Regions from separate parts of the Actinoplanes sp. NPDC049802 genome, predicted to be linked through region 3. Evidence: riboswitches for the same ligand, from Rfam matches in the RefSeq annotation. Region 3 holds a riboswitch; each other region holds the start of a gene.

Region 1 (4,686 bases), on a different contig from region 3:
AGAACGGCCGGTCGTGGCCCAGTTCGCCGATCGCGAAGACGGAGAACGGTGCGGCGCCGGTGGTCTCGTAGAGGGCTTCGGCGGCGGCCATCTTCATCGGCTGCACGGCGGTCATCACCTTGCCGAGGTGGTCGCCGCTGATCGCGGTGACCGCCCCGCCGATCAGCATGGTCCAGGCACCGACCCGGGAGAGTGACCGGAAGGCGGGGTCGGCGGCGGCGCGCCGGATCCCGATGGCCATCAGAAGCCCGCCGCCGGCCATGGCGGCGCCGCCCATCGTGTGCGGGAACGCGGCCAGCACCACCTCGTTGGTCATCAGCTCGGTGAAACTGGTGAGCACGGCCCGCCCGGTCTCCGGGTCGAGCCGGTACGCCACCGGGTTCTGCATGAACGAGTTGGCGGCCAGAATGATGTACGCCGACAGCAGGGTGCCGACGGCGACGACCACGATGGTGGCGGCGTGCAGCCGGCGGGGCAGACGGTCCCACCCGAAATACCACAACGCGAGGAATGTGGCCTCGAGGAAGAACGCCAGCATCCCCTCGATGGCCAGGGTCGGCCCGAAGACGTCGCCGTAGAAGCGGGCGAACGAACTCCAGCCGAGCCCGAACTGGAACTCCTGCACGAGCCCGGTGACGACGCCGACCGCGAAGGTGACGATCAGCAGCTTGCCGACGAATTTCGTGAGGTCGAGGTGTTTGCGGTCACCCGTGCGCAGCCAGGCCAGGTGGAAGCCGGCCGCGGTGGCGGACAGGCAGATCGACACCGGCACGAACAGGTAGTGGTAGATCGTCACGACCGCGAACTGCAATCGAGTCAGGTCGAGAACGTCCATGGCAACCCCTCTACGACGATTCGTAGTAGATACTACGACCTGTAGTACGACGCTGTGCAGTAGACTGGGTCACATGGCAAGAAACGACCTCGAACGCGAGGTCATGGCGAAACTGTGGGACGCGCGTGAGCCGCTCACCGTCAGGCAGGTGCACGAGTTGCTCAGCCGTGACCGCGACCTGGCGTATACGACGGTGATGACCGTCCTCGACCGGCTCGCCAAGAAGGGACTGGTCGTCCAGCAGCGAGCGGACCGCGCCTACCGTTACGCCCCGGCGCAGACCCGCGAGGAGATGACCGCCGGAGTGATGCTGGACGCGCTGAGCGCCACCCCGGACCGGGACGCCGCTCTCGCCTACTTCGTCGGGCAGTTGCCACCGGAAGCGCTGAAAGCGGCCATCGAGAAGGCCGCCCGTAACATCGAGCGGTGACCGCCCTCCTGCTCGGCGCCCTCGGACTGACACTGTCGCTGGCCGTGCCGAAGCTGCTGGCCGGCGCCCGGTGGGCGGACCGCGCCCCGGTCGCCGGGGTGCTGCTGTGGCAGTCGCTCACCCTGACCGCCGTGCTCTGCGCCCTCGGCGTCGTGCTCGCCGCCCCGGAGGAACTGGTCCGCGCGGCCGGTGCCCGGCATCCGGAGACCGTCGCCGCGTTGCTTCTCTCGTTGGCGGTGGCCGCGATCATCGTGATCCGGCTGGTCGTCTCGCTCGTCAGGGTGACCTCCCGGGCCCGCGCCCGGCGCGATCGGCATCGCATGGTCGTCGACCTCCTCGATCGGGTGGAGCGTCATGAGGGCCTGGGCGGGGGCGAGGTGCGGGTGCTCGAGGCGCCGCTGCCGCTCGCCTACTGCGTCCCCGGCCGGAACCCCCGGGTGGTACTCAGCGACGGCGTGCTCGACGTGCTCGACAGGGATCAGATCGATGCCGTCCTCGCTCACGAGCGCGCACACCTGCGGCACAAGCACGAGTTGGTGATGGAGTCGTTCACGGCCTTCTACCGGGCTGTGCCGGGGCCGCTGCGGTCGAAGGTGCCGCTCGACGCCGTACACCTGCTGTTGGAGATGGTGGCCGACGATGCCGCGAGGCGCCGCACCGGGCCTGCGCCGCTGCGGGCCGCGCTGGCTCGTCTCGCCGACGCCGTCCCCCTGGCGGAGGAGGTGACCGCCGACCCGGAGGGTGAATCGCGGCGGCGGCGACTGGCCCGGCTGGACGGCCCGGACCGTGGCTCGACCACTCTCGCGGTGGCCGGGACGGCCGTGGCGACTGCCCTGCTGGTGCTACCCACGGTGATCCTCGTCGTGCCGTGGCTGGGCCGTGCGCTGAATACCTGGCCATTCTAGTAACCGTCCGTATTGCTAACTGTGCGTACAGTTTGGCGGCCTGTGCGACCTTCATTTGCCGGCATGATCCGAGTACGGTGGTCCCCGGTTCGGCAGCCCCCCATCGTCCATCCGGCCGATCTGGCGAACCACCGCCCAATCGCGACAGGCGAACCGGGGACCCAGGTCAGTGGGGTGAAGCCGTGGCACCACGCGCGGCCGGGCATGCTTCCCGCCCGAACCCGTCAGCTAACCCGGTCGGCGGCTGAGTGGGAAGAAAGGACGACGCACACAACGTGAAACGCAATGGCGCGCGTCGCGCCGGCCTGCTGCGCATCCTCGTTTGCGCGCTCGCCGCGGCCGGCCTCGTGGTCACGGGCCCGGTGGCGGCCAACGCCACTCCCTCGCCGTCCAGCGTCGAGGATCAGATCGACGAGGAGTGGAACAAGCTCGAACCCGTCATCGAGGACTACAACGCCAACCACACGAAGCTGATCAAGCTCCGGAAGCAGCAGAAGCAGTTGGCGAAGACGCTGACGCCGCTGCAGCTTCAGGTGGATGTCGCGATGAGCCAGGTGCGCGGGCTGGCGGTCGACGCCTACATGCAGGGGCCGCCCGGCGGTTTCAACGCTCTGCTGAGCGGCGACCCGGACGGCCTGGTGGAGAAGCTCACGCTGCTCGACCAGCTCGCCCGCAACCAGGAAGCCTCGATCGCCAACGTCGCGAAGCTCCGCGACAAATACGCCGCCGACAAGGCCAAGGTCGACCAGCTCGAGTCCGAGATCGCCGCGCGTGACGCGGACCTCGCGACGAAGAAGACGGCGATCGAGAAGGAGATCACGAAGCTCCAGAAGCTCCGGATCCAGGCCTACGGCAACGCGAACGTGGACGACGGCCCGCTGCGCACCGGTCCGTGCCCGGTCACCTACACCAACGACAAGGGTGGCCGCGCAGCTCAGAAGGCATGTGACCTGATCGGCAAGCCCTACGTCTTCGGCTCCGAAGGACCGAACAGTTACGACTGCTCGGGCCTGACGAAGGAGGCGTGGAAAGCCGTCGGCGTGCACCTCGAGCACTACACGAAGGACCAGTGGGGCTCGACCACACCGGTGAGCCGGAGCGAGTTGAAGCCGGGTGACCTCGTCTTCTACTACTCCGACGTGCACCATGTCGCCATCTATATCGGCGGCGGCAAGGTGGTGCACGCTCCGCACACGGGCGACCACGTGCGGATGGCCACCATCGATCGAGGGCCCATCGCCGGCTATCGCCGGCCAGGCTAGAAAACCCTCCGGGAAAGACCGCCGTCGTTCTGCGCCGGCGGTCTTTCTTTTGATCTCGTACGCCTTCGCGAACCGCCGTGGAAGACCCGCGGCCTGCCCGGACCGGCCAGGCCGTGACGCGCCCGCCGGGCTTGACCGGCCCGTCACCCGCCCGATCGGTGATGCTCCAGCAGCCGTCGCAGCAGCCCGGTGAACTGCTCCCGCTCCGGACCGGACAGTGGCGCCAGCAGCTCCTCCTGGACGGCGTGCGCTCGCTCCGACAGCTCCTCCGCCCGCGCCCGGCCCCGGTCGGTGAGGCCGACGACGTTGCGCCGCCGGTCCGCCGGGTCGGGTGAACGCCGCACATAGCCCTCCGACTCCAGCTCGTTGAGCGCGCCGACCAGATCGCTCAGGTAGATCCCGGTGCGCCGACCGAGCGCCGCCTGACTGGCCGGTCCGTCGGTGACCAGCGAACGCAGCAACCGGTAGTGATAGCCACGCGCCCCGACCGACCCGAACTTCTCGACGATGATCCGGTGTCCCTGCGCCGAGACCTGACTCAGAACCCAGCTTGGCAGCTCTTCCATGTGGTGAGCGTAACATTGGACCTCCTAACGTTAGAGAGTCTAACGTTAGGCGCATGAACGACTCAACCCTTCGCATCGCCCAATCCGAGATCGACGACCTCACCGACCGCCTCACCCGCACCCGGTGGCCCGACGACGCGCCGGCCGGCTACGGCATCCCGCTCGCCCGGGTCCGGGCCCTCGCCGACCACTGGCTGAGGTTCGGCTGGCGCGCCCACGAGGCCGAGATCAACGCCATCCCTCAGCAGGTCACCGAGATCGGCGGCGACCGGGTGCATTTCTTCCACGTGCGCTCCGCCGATCCCGGTGCCCTGCCCCTGCTGCTCACCCACGGGTGGCCCGGCTCCACGGTCGAGTTCCTCGACGTCATCCGGCCGCTCAGCGAGCATTTCCACGTCGTCGTCCCGGCCATACCCGGCTTCGGCCTCTCCGGCCCCACCACCCGTCCCTGGGGCGTGCGCCGGGTCGCCGAGGCGTGGGCCGAGCTGATGTCCCGCCTCGGCTACCAGTGCTTCGGCGCCCAGGGCGGCGACTGGGGCTCGGGGATCTCCCAGGCCGTCGCCGGGGTCGCCCCCGACCGGGTCGTCGGCGTGCACGTCAACTACCTGCCCACCCCCGGTTCGGCGGAGGGACTGGGCCCCGACGATCAGGACCGGCTCGCCAAGACCATGCGGCTGGCCGCCAACCG
Region 2 (4,686 bases), on a different contig from region 3:
CCTCCAACCAGCTTGCCGGGTTCTTCGCGAGCAACAAGCGGATGTTGCGACCGTCACGGTCGACCTGGGCGTACCGCCCGGCGATGGACGCCACCCGGGAGAGCCGGGGGAGAGCCTCGATCGGGCGGACCCCGAACTCGCCGGCCACCGCCAGCGCGGTGGCCGCGTTACCGATGTTCACCCGGCCGGGAAGCTGGAGTTTCACCAGGTGCCAGTCACCGCGGGGGTCGATCACTCCCTCGTCCTCGACCACCCAGTGCGGGCGTGGCCGCCGCAGCGGGCAGCCGGTGCACCACCAGTCGCCGCCGGACCGCTCGATCGGGTGGCCGCTCTCCGGGCAGACGAACGAGTCGTCGTGCCAGCGCTGGCCGGCGCTGAACCAGGTGGTCTGCCGGCTGCCGGCCGCGGCCCACACCACCATCGGGTCGTCGGCGTTGGCGACCACCCGGATCTCGGGGTGGCCGGCCAGCGCGGTCTTCCACAGCTGCGCCATCATCGCCACCTCCTTCGCCCGGTCGAGCTGGTCGCGGGAGAGGTTGAGCAGGGCCACCACCTTGGGCCGGGTCTGGTCGATGACCTGGGCCAGGTAGTGCTCGTCCACCTCCAGCACGGCGAACGGGGTGTGCCCCTCCTTGGCCAGTGCCGAGGTGTGGCCGGTCGGCATGTTGGCGCCGAACGAGTTGGTGGCGACCCGGCCGAGCACACCGACCGCGGCCGCGGTGAGCCGGGTGGTGGTGGTCTTGCCGTTGGTGCCGGAGACCAGGGCGACGGCGCGGCCCGCCGCGAGGTGGGCGAGGAGATCAGGGTCGATCTTGAGGCCGATCCAGCCACCGATCACCGAGCCGTCGCCGCGACCGGCGGCCCTGGAGAGCGCGGCCGCGGTCTTCGACACGGAGGTCGCGACCTTGGCGATGAGAGGCATTCCGTCCGTCACGCCAGCGAGGGTACCGGAAGGGAACGTTACGTCGAGTTGCCAGACGGTCAAGATCACGGACTGGCACGTGTTTCGTCGGGTCCGGACGATTCGGGCGTGCTCACGGCAGGGGGACGGACTTTTTCTGTGTTCTGATTCACCCGTAACGATCTACTGATTGTGATTGCGCGATCACTTTGAGCGACGGCATTTGTCTCGGTCAGGTAACAAACTGGACACCTGCCAATGTGCCAATCACGGAGAGTGATCGATCCGGCGCTGACGATCATGGCTGATTTCAGGTAGCAAAGATTCGCCGGCGGCACACCGCCCGCCGGCCGCACCGGATCGGTTCACGCCGAGCCCTGCCCCGGGCCGGACGGTGCGACACCGCAGTCAGCCAGACCACGACAAGGCAATCGGGGGCAGGGACGGGGGACCCATTCGCGGTCTCTCCCCGCGGCGCCCGGCTTCCACGGGCGGCGCATCCGGGGGGACCTTGGGGTGAAGCCGCCCACCCGCGGCCGGGCATGCCTTCCCGCCCGAACCCGACAGCTAACCTCGCAGGCGTGCCGGAGGGATATCTCTACCGTGCACGAACTCAGTTCGCGCCGGCGCCGTCGCACGTCTGTCGGCACCGGTACCGTCGCACTGTCCCTGGGTCTCTGCCTCTGCGCCGGCCAGCTGGTCGCCGCGTCGCCGGCAGCGGCCGCGACAGCCACCGTCAACCCGGTGACCGCGAGTGCGGCAGCCGCGAAAGTCACGCCCCAGATCGCCACGAAGACAAGCACTCGCAGCCTGGCGTGGGGCTCCACCCTCAAGATCACCGCCAAGGTGATCGACCCCTCCACCGGCCAGGTCGCCAAGGGCACGGTCCGTCTCCAAGGCTGGAGCAACGGCGCCTGGCGTACCTGGGACACCGACACCGTCAAGAGCGGCTCGGTCACGCTGACCGCCAAGCCGACGAAGACGGTGTGGGTTCGGACCCTGTTCACCGGGACCGGCTACAACCAGCAGGCCACCACCAAGGTCAAGGTGCAGGTCCGTGCCAGCGGCGCCAAGGTGCTGGCGGAGGCCAAGAAGCACAAGGGTGCGCTCTACCTGTTCGGCGCCGCGGGCCCCAAGCGCTTCGACTGCTCCGGGTTCACCAAGTACGTCTACAAGAAGGCGGCCGGCAAGAGCCTGCCGCACAAGGCGAACTCGCAGCAGAAGTACGGCAAGTCCGTCTCGAAGGGCAACAAGAGGATCGGTGACCTGATCGTCTTCCGCAACGGGTCGTACGGCTACCACGCCGGGATCTACGCCGGAAACGGCTACATCTACGACTCGCCGCACAGTGGTGCCCGGGTCGGCAAGCACAAGATCTGGAACAGCAATTACGTCGTACGGCGTCTCGTCGCCTGACGGCCTTCGCGCAGCGGTCGTGGTTGGTTCCTTCGCGCAGCGGCCGTAGTAAGTAAGGCATAGCGACAGCACACGCCTGTGGGGTGTGGCCCGGTTCGGGTCACACCCCACAGGCGTCTCCGTGTTCCCCCACGTTCCTCCACGGGCGGCCGCCGAAGCCGTCTCCGGGGCGGGTTTTCGCCCTCGGAGGGCTCGATGTCGGAAACCGGACGGGGTTGATCATGCTCCGGCCCTCCACTCCGCTCCACCGCCTGTGAACAGGGAATTCGTCCGCGAAGACGCCTCGCAAGCGATCGCTTTCGGGTTGCAGGTGGAGGGAAGTGGAGTAGAGTGGGGCGCAGTGGCAGGGGCGGAGGGACACAGCCGGACCTGCCGGCCCGAGTTGACAGGCGGCCCACTCTTCCGCGAAGGAGCGGGGCGCCACGGCAAAGGGGTGGGGGCCGATGTTCCTCGGCACACACACTCCGCGCCTGGACGAGAAGGGCCGGCTGATCCTCCCGGCGAAGTTCCGTGATGAGCTGGCGGGAGGTGTCGTGATCACGAAGGGGCAGGAGCGCTGTCTTTACGTGTTCCCGATGCCGGAGTTCCAGCGCATCGCCGGCCAGCTCCGTGAGGCGCCGGTGACGAACAAGGCAGCCCGGGCGTACAGCCGGGTGTTCTTCGCCAGCGCGCACGATGAGGTGCCCGACAGGCAAGGCAGAGTCACGATTCCTGCCCATTTGCGGGAGTATGCCAGTCTTGGTCGCGACCTTGTGGTGATCGGCGCGAGCACCCGGGTCGAGATCTGGGACAAGCAGTCCTGGGACGACTACCTCTCGGCGAGCGAGGAAGAGTTCGCCGGCATCGAGGAGGGGGTGCTGCCCGGCGGACTGTAGGGGTGTGGCACTCGGTGGGCCGCCGGTGCGGCCTGGGACGCCATTCCCGCCGTACTGCGAGATCTCCAGCCGCTCCCGCTCCTGGCGCCTCTTCCCCGGCGCCAGGCGTGTGTTTCCAGCCGGTTCGCCGGCGCGGGGACAGAGCGGATGGGGATCTGGCGGTACGGAGGGCGGCCGGGCCGGACAGCAACAGTGTTTCCTCGCGTGTGCGGGGATTGATCCGGGGGGTCGACATGGGGGAGCCGCGGGGCACGCATGTGCCGGTGCTGCTGGAGCGCTGCCTGGAGCTGCTCGCTCCGGCCCTTCGCCTGCCGGGCGCCGTCCACGTCGACTTCACGCTGGGTCTGGGCGGGCATGCCGAAGCGGTTCTCGAGCGGTTTCCCGATGTGGTCCTCGTCGGACTGGACCGGGACACCGAGGCGCTCGCGCATTCCCGGCATCGCCTGATCCGGTTCGGTGACCGCGCCCGGCTGGTCCACGCCGTCTACGACGAGTTGCCGCGGGTCCTCGCGGAGCTGTCGATTCCGGCGATCCACAGTGGGCTGTTCGATCTCGGGGTGTCCTCGTTGCAGCTGGACGAGGCGGACCGCGGTTTCGCGTATGCGCAGGACGCCCCGTTGGACATGCGGATGGACCAGTCCCGCGGGGTGACCGCCGAGGAGATCGTCAACGAGTACCCGCCGGGTGATCTGGTGCGTGTTCTCCGGCAGTACGGCGAGGAGAAGTTCGCGCCACGGATCGTCTCGTCGATCGTGCGGGAGCGGGCGAAGGGGCGGATCACCTCGACCGCCCGCCTGGCCGAGCTGGTGAAGGACGCCATCCCGGCCGCCGCGCGGCGAACGGGTGGAAATCCGGCAAAAAGGACGTTTCAGGCATTACGCATTGAGGTGAACGGCGAGCTGGAAGTGCTCGAGCGAGCGGTTCCCGCTTCCCTGGACGCGCTGGCGCCTCAGGGGCGCCTTGTGGTGATGAGTTACCAATCGTTGGAGGACAGGATCGTCAAGCGCGAGCTCACCGCGAGGTCGCGCAGCACCGGGCCGGTCGACCTTCCGGTCGAGCTGCCTGGTACCGGTCCCAGTCTGCGGCTGCTGACCCGCGGGTCCGAGCCGCCCAGCGAGGCGGAGGTGGCGGCGAATCCGAGGGCGGCCTCGGTGAAGCTGCGCGCGGTGGAACGGATCGACGAGCAGGAGCAGAGCCGGAAGCACAACCAGGCGGTCGGGGCGGTCCGCGAACGGCCCCGGATGTCTACAACTCGCGGGGGACGAGGGCGGTTACGCCCGGGGGCGAACGAAGAGGGGGAGGGACGAGCATGAGCGAGCGATCCGACGCGCCGCGGCCGGGGGGCCGTTCGGAGCGGCCGCGCGGGAACGCCGGGGTGAGCCGCGATGCCGAGACCGGAAGCAGCGGTGTGCGGGGGGCACGCCGGTCCGGTCGTTCCGACACGCGCCGGTCAGGGATCCGGGGCCGGGAGGCGGCCGAGGCGGCCGCGCCGGT
Region 3 (4,686 bases):
CTGGCTGGAGGCCGGCGAGATCCGCGCCGACGGGCCGACCAACGAGGTGATGAAGGAGTACGAGGCCTTCGCCCGCAGGTAGGCCCCGCACTCCCCCGGTGGTTCAGTTGACCGACAGATGCACGTGGTTGGTGTGGTCGCTGGACGGGTCGCCACCCGCCCCGCTGTACGACTTCCAGCCACTGCTCGGCAACCAGATCCGGCGATACCAGATCACGTACAACACGTCCAGGTCGTCCGCGTTGTTGATGAAGTAGTTCGCCAGGTTGTCGCCGTACGTCTTGTCGCCGCCGGTGGCGTCCCCGCCGAAGGTGCCCTTCGCCGAGGAGAAGTCACAGGCCCGGCCCTTGGGGTGCTCGCCGCTGTTCTGCGTACGCCAGCACTTGGTGTACCGGGTGAAGCCGTCCGCCCGGGCCTGCTTGTAGGCGTGCAGCAGGGTCGCGGTGACGCAGCCGCCGGTGCCGGTCGGGTCGTCCAGGTTGCAGCTCGATCCGCTGGGCCCGGGGTCCGCGTCGGCGCTGCTGCCGCCGTCAGAGGAGGACGACGCGGCCGCGCCCTGGTTCGCCGCCTTGAGCGCGGCCTCGGCCTGGGCCTTCTGCTTCGCCATCACGGTGACCTGCTTCTGCTGGTCCTTGATGGCGATGTCGAGGGCGTCCTTGGCCTTCTGCTGGTTCTCCCGGGTGGTCTTCAGGTTCTCGATCGCCCGGTTCTGGTCGGCCGCCACGATGGCCAGCGTCTCGGCCCGGCCCAGGAAGCCGTCGGCCGAGTCGGCCCCGAGCACGGCGGTCATCGGCCCGGCCCGGCCCGAGGTGTACGCCTGCGTGGCGATCAGGTCGAGCTTGTCCTGCTGCGGACCGAGCTCGGCGTCCAGCCGTTTGAGTTCAGCGGTCAGCTTGACCTGCTGTTCCTTGGAGGCCTTCAGCTTCTTCTTGGCCTCCACGAAACCGCTGGAGGCCTTCTCGAGTCGTTCGATGAGGGACTTGGAGCCGCCCTCACCGTCGTCCCCGGAGTCTCCGGGGGCGGCGAACGGCCGGGGGGCCGCGGTGGCCGGCGATGCGACGGCCAGTCCGCACGCGGTGACGAGCAGCGCCAGCAACGCCGCTAATCGCCGCGCAGTGTTCTGCTGCACAGGCATTTCCTTCCGTCGGCCGCCGGCCGGGTTAGCTGACGGGTTCGGGACGAAGGAAATCCCTACCGCTAGTAGCGGATTCACCCCGAGGAGAATATGGTTCCCCGGCTCGCCATTGACGGCGATTAGGCGGCGGCCCCCGCACGGGAACCGAACCGACCATACCCACTCGATCGACAGATCGACAGTTCTCGTACGCCCCGCAATTACGCCACCACGCCAGGTGATTGCAATTACGGAATGTGTTTGACCGGTAACGCTTTTAGCGGTTCCTGAGGTCTGATCCGGAGCGATATCTCGGGTAAACTTGCCGCCGGTCCTGCCAGGACGGCACCGCCCCCGAGTTGCCGGCAGGCCGCCGCCCAATCGTCGCGAGACGAGCCGGGGAACCAGGTCACTGGGGTGTATCCGCATTTGCGGTAGGGATCGCTTCCGTCCCGAACCCGTCAGCTAACTCGGTCGGCGGTGACACGGAAGGAACTGTTGATGGCAGTAAGTCCCCGCCGGTGGCTGATACTTGCCCTGGCGCCGCTGGTCAGCGCCCTGATGTTCATGGCGCCCGCGACTCCGGCCGCGGCCGAGCCAGGCGGCTCCTCGTCCTCCGCCCAGGAGGAGGAAGAGGACGCAACTCTCAACGACGTGATCGAGTCGACCAACCGGCGCTACGCCTCCGCCAAGTCCGCCGTGGCGCAGTCCACCAAGGCACAGGCCAAGCTGGCCACTCAGATCAAGGCGGCGGAGAAGCGGCGGGATCAGCTGATCCCCGAGGTGGACCAGATCGCCAAACAGCAGTACATGACCGGAAACCTGAGCGCGATGGGCTTCCTGCTCAGGTCGAGCGACTCCGGTGACTTCCTGAGCAAGGCGGTCTCCCTCGAGGAGATCAACAGGCTGCACGACGCCAAGCTGCGCGAGCTGAACGCGGCGATCGCCGAGATCTCCGACAGCAAGGCGAAACTGGACGCCGAGGTCAAGGCCCAGCAGCAGAACGCCGCCGTGATGAAGAAGCAGAAGGACGCCGCCGACAAGGCGTTCCGGCTGGTCGGCGGCAAGTCCGTGACCAAGGGCTTCGTGGTGGCCGACTCTCCGGAGGCCGCCCCCGCCCCACGGAACTCGTCCGGCGGTTTCTCCCCCGAGGGCTGCACCGAGGACGACCCGACCACCGGCGGCTGTGTGACCAAGCGCACGCTGCACATGTACAAGCAGACCAAGAAGGCCGGCTTCAACATGTTCGTCGGCTGCTACCGCTCCGGCGGGCCGTACGAACACCCCAAGGGCCGGGCATGTGACTGGTCGCTGCAGAAGAGCGGATTCTCGGTCTACGACACCGACAGGGAATTCAAGTACGGCAACGACCTGATGGCGTTCCTGGTCCGTAACGCCGACGAGCTCGGCATCTACTACGTGATCTGGAACAAGATGATCTGGTTCCCGGCCTCGGGCTGGAAGGAATACCACGGGGTCAGTGCCCACACCGACCACGTACACGTCTCGATGCTCTGACCGACGTCACGAAAACGGCCCCCAACCCGATCGGGTTGGGGGCCGTTTTCGCTGATCAGTGCACCGATCGGCGGACCGGGGCGCGACCGTGCGGCTGGGCCGGCGCCGGGCCGGGCGGCACCGCGGCCGGGATCGGCATGGTCACCGGCCGCACCTGGGTCACCTCGGTCTCCTTGCCGTGGTGGACCAGGGTGAGCCGCGCCTGACCGCCGCCGTTGCGCAGCGAGTAGGTGACCTCGTCGGAGGTCACGTTCACCCGCAGCCGCAGGCCCCGCCAGAGCAGCGAGAACTCCAGGTTGTTGATCCGGCTGGGCAGCCGCGGCGCGAAGCTCAGCTGGCCGTTGAAGTCACGCATGCCACCGAGGCCGGCGACCAGCGCGATCCAGGACCCGGCCAGCGACGCCACGTGCACGCCGTCCCGCGCGTTGCGGTGCAGGTCGTGCAGGTCCATCAGGGCGGCCTCGCCCAGGTAGTCGTGGGCCAGTTCGAGGTGCCCGGTCTCGGCCGCCATGACGGCCTGGATGCAGGCCGACAGCGACGAGTCCCGCACCGTACGCGCGTCGTAGTAGGCGAAGTTGCGCGCCTTCTCCTCCGGTGTGAACGCGTCGCCCCGGATGTACATCGCCATCACCAGGTCGGCCTGCTTGACCACCTGCTTGCGGTACAGGTCGAAGTACGGGTAGTTGAGCAGCAGCGGGTAGCCCTCCGGCGGGGTGCCCTCGAAGTCCCACTCCTGCAGCCGCGTGAAGCCCTCGCACTGCTGGTGGACGCCCAGCTCCTTGTCGTACGGAACGTGCACGGCCGCCGCCGCGTCCCGCCAGGAGGCCGCCTCCTCGTCGTCCACCCCGAAACGCCGGGCCAGGTCCGGGTGCCGCTTGCAGGCGTCGACGGCGGCCATCAGGTTCTGCTGCGCCATCAGGTTGGTGTAGATGTTGTCGTTCACCACGGCGGTGTACTCGTCCGGCCCGGTGACGCCGTCGATGTGGAACCGCCCGTGCCGGTCGTGGTGCCCCAGCGACCGCCACAGCCGCGCGGTCTCCACCAGCAGCTCCAGGCCGACCTCACGCTCGAAGTCGAAGTCACCGGTGGCCTGCACGTACCGGCGGACCGCGTCGGCGATGTCGGCGGCGATGTGGAAGCCCGCGGTGCCGGCCGGCCAGTAGCCCGAGCACTCCTGGCCGCGGATCGTACGCCACGGGAAGGCCGCGCCCGAAAGGCCCAGGGTCTGCGCCCGCTCCCGGGCCAGGTCCAGCGTCGAGTGCCGCCAGCGCAGCACGTCGGCCGCGGCGGACGGCTGGGTGTACGTCAGCGCCGGCAACACGAACGTCTCGGAGTCCCAGAAGGTGTGGCCGTCGTAGCCGGGTCCGGTCAGGCCCTTGGAGCCGATCGGCCGCTGCTCCGCCCGGGCACCGGCCTGCAACGTGTGGAAGAGGCCGAACCGGACCGCCTGCTGCACCTCCGGGTCGCCCTCGACCTTGACGTCCGAGTGGTCCCAGAACGCGTCCAGATAGTCCTGCTGCTGCTGCACCAGGCCCTCCCAGCCGTCCAGCCGGGCACTGGCCAGAGCGGCGCCCACCTGGTCGCGCAGAGCGGGCAGCGAGCGCATGCTGGACCACCCGTAGGCGGCCAGTTTGACCACCCGCAGCTTCTGCCCCGGCTCCAGGCGGCAGGCGACCGTGGTGCGCAGCCAGTCCGGGTGCCCCTCGGTGGTGATGGCGTGCCGGCCCGGCGTCTCCACCAGGTGCTCCATGGCCGCGGCCATCCGCAGGTCACTGGCTTTGGTGCGGTGGATCAGGATGCCGCCGGTGGGCTGCTCCATCATCTCCTCGGCCTGCAACGGCCGGTCCAGCACCGCGGCGACCCGCGGGTCCTTGCTCATCGGCGGCAACTGCTCGTTCGCCACCAGCTCGGACTGCAGGATCAGCCGGGCCGAGTGCTCCAGGGGCTCGACCTCGTAGAGGAACGCCACCACGGCACGCTGGGTGAAGGACACCAGCCGGACGGTCCGCACCCGGATGCCCTGTCCCGACGGGGACACCCACTCGACGACCCGC
Region 4 (4,686 bases), on a different contig from region 3:
AACCGCATGGACGGCGTGGTCGCGACCGTCAACTACGCCACCGAGAAGGCCAGCGTCGCCTACCCCGACGGGGTGAGCGCCGAGGATCTGATCGCCACCGTCGAGAAGACCGGCTATACCGCGAAGCTTCCGCCGCCACCACAGCAGACCGGCGACGACCCGGCCGAGCAGGCGCAGCCGGTCGACGAACTGCGTGGCCTGCGGACCCGGCTGTTCACGTCGATCGTGCTCAGCGTGCCGGTGGTGCTGCTGGCGATGGTGCCGGCCTGGCAGTTCACCTACTGGCAGTGGCTGTCGCTGACCCTGGCAGCACCGGTCGTCGTCTGGGGCGGACTACCGTTCCACAAAGCGGCCTGGACCAACCTGCGCCACGGCGCCGCGACCATGGACACCCTCATCTCCATGGGCACGATCGCAGCGTTCGGCTGGTCACTGTGGGCACTGTTCTTCGGCACCGCAGGCACACCGGGGATGACGCACCCATTCAGCCTCGACATCGGCACCACCGACGGCGCCGGCGCCATCTACCTGGAAGCCGCCGCCGGCGTCACCACCTTCATCCTCGCCGGCCGCTACTTCGAGGCCCGCTCCAAGCGCCGCGCCGGCGCCGCCATGCGTGCCCTGCTGGAACTCGGCGCCAAAGACGTCGCCGTGCTGCGCGACGGCACCGAACGACGGATCCCGGTCGCCGACCTGGCGGTCGGGGACAGGTTCATCGTGCGGCCGGGCGAGAAGATCGCCACCGACGGCGTCATCGAGGACGGCACCTCCGCGATCGACGCCAGCATGCTGACCGGCGAGTCCGTGCCGGCCGAGGTCGCACCCGGTAACCCGGTCGTCGGCGCGACCGTCAACGTCGGCGGCCGGCTGATCGTGAGGGCCACCCGGATCGGCGCCGACACCCAGCTCGCACAGATGGCCAAGCTGGTCGAACAGGCCCAGACCGGCAAGGCCGCCGTCCAGCGGCTCGCCGACCGGATCTCCGGCGTTTTCGTGCCGATCGTGATCGCCCTAGCCGTCGCCACGCTCGGCTGGTGGGTGGGCACCGGATCGGGCTGGACGGCCGCGTTCACCGCCGCCGTCGCCGTGCTGATCATCGCCTGCCCGTGTGCGCTCGGCCTCGCGACGCCGACGGCGCTGCTGGTCGGCACCGGCCGCGGCGCGCAGCTCGGCATCCTGATCAAAGGCCCCGAGGTCCTGGAGTCGACCCGGACCGTGGACACCGTCGTGCTCGACAAGACCGGCACCGTGACCACCGGCCGGATGAGCCTGGTCGACGTGGTCCCCGCCGCAGGCGTCGACCGCGAGCAGCTGCTGCGGCTGGCCGGGGCGGTCGAGGCCGCCTCCGAGCACCCGATCGCCCAGGCGATCGCCGCCGCAGCCGCCGACAGTGCGCCGCTGCCGCAGGTGACCGGGTTCGCCAGCACCGAGGGCCTCGGCGTGACCGGCACCGTCGACAGCCACAGCGTGCACGTCGGCCGCCCGGCGCTGCTGCGCCAGGCCGGGCTGACGGTGCCCGCCGACGTCGAGCAAGCCGTCGCTACTGCCCACACCGCCGGGCAGACCGCCGTGGTCGCGGGCTGGGACGGTCAGGCCCGCGGCGTGCTCGCTGTCGCCGACACGGTCAAGCCGACCAGCCGCGCCGCCGTGGCCCAGTTGCGGGCGCTGGGCCTGTCGCCGGTGCTGCTCACCGGGGACAACGAGACCGTCGCCCGGGCGGTGGCGGCGCAGGTCGGCATCGACGAGGTGATCGCTGAGGTGCTGCCTGCCGACAAGGTCGATGTGGTCAAGCGGCTGCAGGAGCAGGGCAAGGTCGTGGCGATGGTCGGTGACGGCGTCAACGACGCGGCCGCTCTGGCTCAGGCCGATCTGGGGCTGGCGATGGGCACCGGCACCGACGCCGCGATCGAGGCGTCCGACCTGACGCTGGTTCGCGGTGACCTGATGGCCGCCGCTGACGCGATCCGCCTGTCGCGGCGCACCCTGCGCATCATCAAGAGCAACCTGTTCTGGGCCTTCGCCTACAACGTGGCGGCTCTGCCGCTGGCCGCGGCCGGCCTGCTCAACCCGATGATCGCCGGAGCGGCGATGGCGTTCAGTTCGGTGTTCGTCGTCGCCAACAGCCTTAGGTTGCGCCGCTTCACCAGCATCACGAAGTAGGACGTACGACAGCGCCGCCTGCACCCCCGCCAAGGACGGGTGCCGGCGGCGCTGTTCGATGCCCGAGCAAGACGCACGCGGGCATGCGCGTGGTCAGACCAGGCGCCGGACCACGTGGTTCTTGCTCCAGATCTTCTGCTTGGTGACCGTCTTGCCGGTTCGCGGCGCGGCCCACATCTTGCCGCCACCGGCGTAGATGCCGGCGTGCGTGCCCTTCGTGCCCTTACGGATGACGATCAGGTCACCGGGGCGGGCCTGGGACTTGGCGACGGCCTTGCCGTACCGCTGCTGCAGGTGGGCCTTGTGCGGCAGCTTCTTGCCCGCCGCCTTCTTGTACACGTACATCGTGTAGCCCGAGCAGTCGAACCGCTTGGGGCCGGACGCACCGAACTTGTACTTCTTGCCCTTGTGCTTCGCCGCTTCGGTCAGGACCCGGTTCGCGGCCGCCTTGGACTTGGCGGCCTGGGACGCCGCCGCCTTGACGGTGATGCCGGTCTGGCTGAACGCCACGCTGGTCTGCGAGGACACCTGTGTGGTGGCGACCGTCGCGGCGGAGGCGGACTGCGGTGTGCCGAGCCCGCCGGTCAGGAGACCGAGACCCACGGACAGGGCGATAGCGCCGACTCCCAGGGTACGGGCGGGCCGGCTCAGGGTGCTTACGCGCACGGTGAAGGAATCCCTCCGGCACGCCTGCGAGGTTAGCTGTCGGATTCGGGCGCGAAGGTTGCCCGGCCGCACGCTGGCGGCTTCACCCCAAGGTCCTCATGTCCCGGTCGCCGCAGTGCGGCGTGCCGGTCGAGGACCGCTCGTGGTTCCCCCGTCCCTGCCCCCGATTGCCTCATGACTCGTCATGCGGGTTGTGCCGACGGACCGGGGCAGGGCTCGGCGTGGTCCAGGTCGGCACGACCGGCGAGCCTGTGCCCGCCGCCCCTCCTTGATAGCCCAGTCGGCGCCGATCCCGGCTCCCGGAGATGATTACACTCAGTGATTGGCGTGCCGAGACGTGTCCGATTTGGAAGACCGGTGCGAGGTTTGTCGACACGGGCTGCTCATACATGATGGACCCAGGGTGGTTTTGATCTGTGAAAGGGAACACTCGATCTCGTACGTGGTAGCTGTGGGTGGCCCCGGCATTGTTCCCCGGTTTGTCGCGCCCGAGGCGACTGCCGGTCGGTTGATCGTGGCCGACCGTCCGACGCTCGTCGCCCGAACCGACGGCTATCCCTGAATTTGGGGGTCACCGGGTGGGCGCCCGGATGGTGTCCGTTGCGGCGACGACCGCACCGGAAGGCGGGCCCTGCAGCGATGCAACCGAGCCGCAACCACCAGACCTTTCAACCGGCCGTGCCGTCGAGCGATGAGGCAGACCCGATCAACCGCATCGTCCGACGATGGAGTCGGCACTAATCAGGGCGGCCATCGGCGTTCGAGAATCTGCGAGGAGGCAAGATGTGAACAACATCTTCGTCCTGTCTGCCCTGGGCGCGGACACCTCGCCCAGCGGCGGGCGTGCCGGGAGGCTGATCACCGCGCTCGTGGCGCTGGCCCTGGCCGGGGGCTTGAGTCTCGCTGCCGCGCCCGCGCACGCGGCAGCCCCGTCGGCGCAGCAGCAGGCGATCGCGGGCGGCTACACCGTTTCGCCGGCCGCCGGCAGCGGCTTCATCCGAGCGGCGCTCGGCGCCGATGCCACCACCGCGGCCTTCCAGGACCGTCTGGACCGCGCTTTGCAGCACATGCTGGACACCGTGCTCGGCCCCGGCCGTTCGACGGTCACCACCAACGTCGAACTCGACCTCGACCAGGTCGTGACCTCCCGCACCACCTACCAGCAGGATCCGTCCGCCGGTGCCCTGTCCGAACGGATCAGCGAGCGCTCCTACATCGGCGACAACGGCGGCACCCGGTACGACAGCAGCAGCGCGTCGCGCGTCAACGCCCTCGACGAACTGCACGAGACCCGCCGTGAAGCCCCCGGCGACATCATCAGACTGAGCGTCGCCGTCCTCGTCGATGAAGCCGCCGCGGCGAACCTCGACCTGGCTCAGGTCCGTGAACTCGTCGCCGTAGCCGCCGGTGTTGGTGCCGGCCGCGGCGACCGGGTGACGGTCGCCGCCATGCCCATGCGCACCGCTACAGCCACTCCCACCGACAACGCCGTCGCGCAGCCCGGCACCGCATCCCCTGCCGCGCTACGGACGGCACTCATCGCCGCGGTTCTGATCCTGTTGACCTGTGCCGCGCTGCTGGCCGTCGGCAAGCAACGGCGCCGGGCCGCGGCGGCCTCGGCGGCAGCCGACCGGCGAGAGCTGCTCCGGGCCCAACTGCACGTCCAGCGCACTCCGGTCCCGGCTGCGGCAATCGCTACTGCCTTCGACGAGGACAGGCGACAGCAACGGGCGGTCGGGTCGGTCGACCCGGCGCAGGCCGCGCAGCAGCTGCGAGAATGGATCGGCCCCGGCCGGTAGGAACGGGCGGCCGACTCAGGACTTCACGAGGCGGGCGATCGCCGCGCTCGCCTCCTTGATC

What was found. Region 3 has a riboswitch for cyclic di-AMP ahead of AB0I88_RS07585 (hypothetical protein). Riboswitches for the same ligand answer to the same signal wherever they lie in the genome.
Region 1: it holds a riboswitch for cyclic di-AMP, as region 3 does, so the genes downstream of both, AB0I88_RS30435 (NlpC/P60 family protein) here and AB0I88_RS07585 (hypothetical protein) in region 3, are expected to answer to the same signal.
Region 2: it holds a riboswitch for cyclic di-AMP, as region 3 does, so the genes downstream of both, AB0I88_RS14620 (NlpC/P60 family protein) here and AB0I88_RS07585 (hypothetical protein) in region 3, are expected to answer to the same signal.
Region 4: it holds a riboswitch for cyclic di-AMP, as region 3 does, so the genes downstream of both, AB0I88_RS32830 (C40 family peptidase) here and AB0I88_RS07585 (hypothetical protein) in region 3, are expected to answer to the same signal.

What each region holds. Positions count from the first base shown of each region.
Region 1 covers NZ_JBFAMR010000058.1:9,097-13,782, forward strand. Annotated here, with positions in the region: gene AB0I88_RS30420 (cytochrome ubiquinol oxidase subunit I) at 1-835, opposite strand, end outside; gene AB0I88_RS30425 (BlaI/MecI/CopY family transcriptional regulator) at 909-1,265, shown strand; gene AB0I88_RS30430 (M56 family metallopeptidase) at 1,262-2,170, shown strand; cyclic di-AMP (ydaO/yuaA leader) riboswitch at 2,293-2,428, shown strand; gene AB0I88_RS30435 (NlpC/P60 family protein) at 2,446-3,432, shown strand; gene AB0I88_RS30440 (MarR family transcriptional regulator) at 3,576-3,998, opposite strand; gene AB0I88_RS30445 (epoxide hydrolase family protein) at 4,052-4,686, shown strand, end outside.
Region 2 covers NZ_JBFAMR010000017.1:24,436-29,121, reverse strand. Annotated here, with positions in the region: gene AB0I88_RS14625 (MurT ligase domain-containing protein) at 1-922, opposite strand, end outside; cyclic di-AMP (ydaO/yuaA leader) riboswitch at 1,364-1,498, shown strand; gene AB0I88_RS14620 (NlpC/P60 family protein) at 1,646-2,317, shown strand; gene mraZ (division/cell wall cluster transcriptional repressor MraZ) at 2,761-3,192, shown strand; gene rsmH (16S rRNA (cytosine(1402)-N(4))-methyltransferase RsmH) at 3,426-4,505, shown strand; gene AB0I88_RS14605 (hypothetical protein) at 4,502-4,686, shown strand, end outside.
Region 3 covers NZ_JBFAMR010000007.1:140,804-145,489, reverse strand. Annotated here, with positions in the region: gene AB0I88_RS07595 (ABC transporter ATP-binding protein) at 1-82, shown strand, start outside; gene AB0I88_RS07590 (hypothetical protein) at 104-1,135, opposite strand; cyclic di-AMP (ydaO/yuaA leader) riboswitch at 1,134-1,271, opposite strand; cyclic di-AMP (ydaO/yuaA leader) riboswitch at 1,479-1,611, shown strand; gene AB0I88_RS07585 (hypothetical protein) at 1,616-2,632, shown strand; gene AB0I88_RS07580 (glycoside hydrolase family 65 protein) at 2,688-4,686, opposite strand, start outside.
Region 4 covers NZ_JBFAMR010000070.1:10,424-15,109, reverse strand. Annotated here, with positions in the region: gene AB0I88_RS32835 (heavy metal translocating P-type ATPase) at 1-2,160, shown strand, start outside; gene AB0I88_RS32830 (C40 family peptidase) at 2,254-2,826, opposite strand; cyclic di-AMP (ydaO/yuaA leader) riboswitch at 2,833-3,021, opposite strand; gene AB0I88_RS32825 (flagellar M-ring protein FliF C-terminal domain-containing protein) at 3,612-4,625, shown strand; gene AB0I88_RS32820 (metal-sensitive transcriptional regulator) at 4,641-4,686, opposite strand, start outside.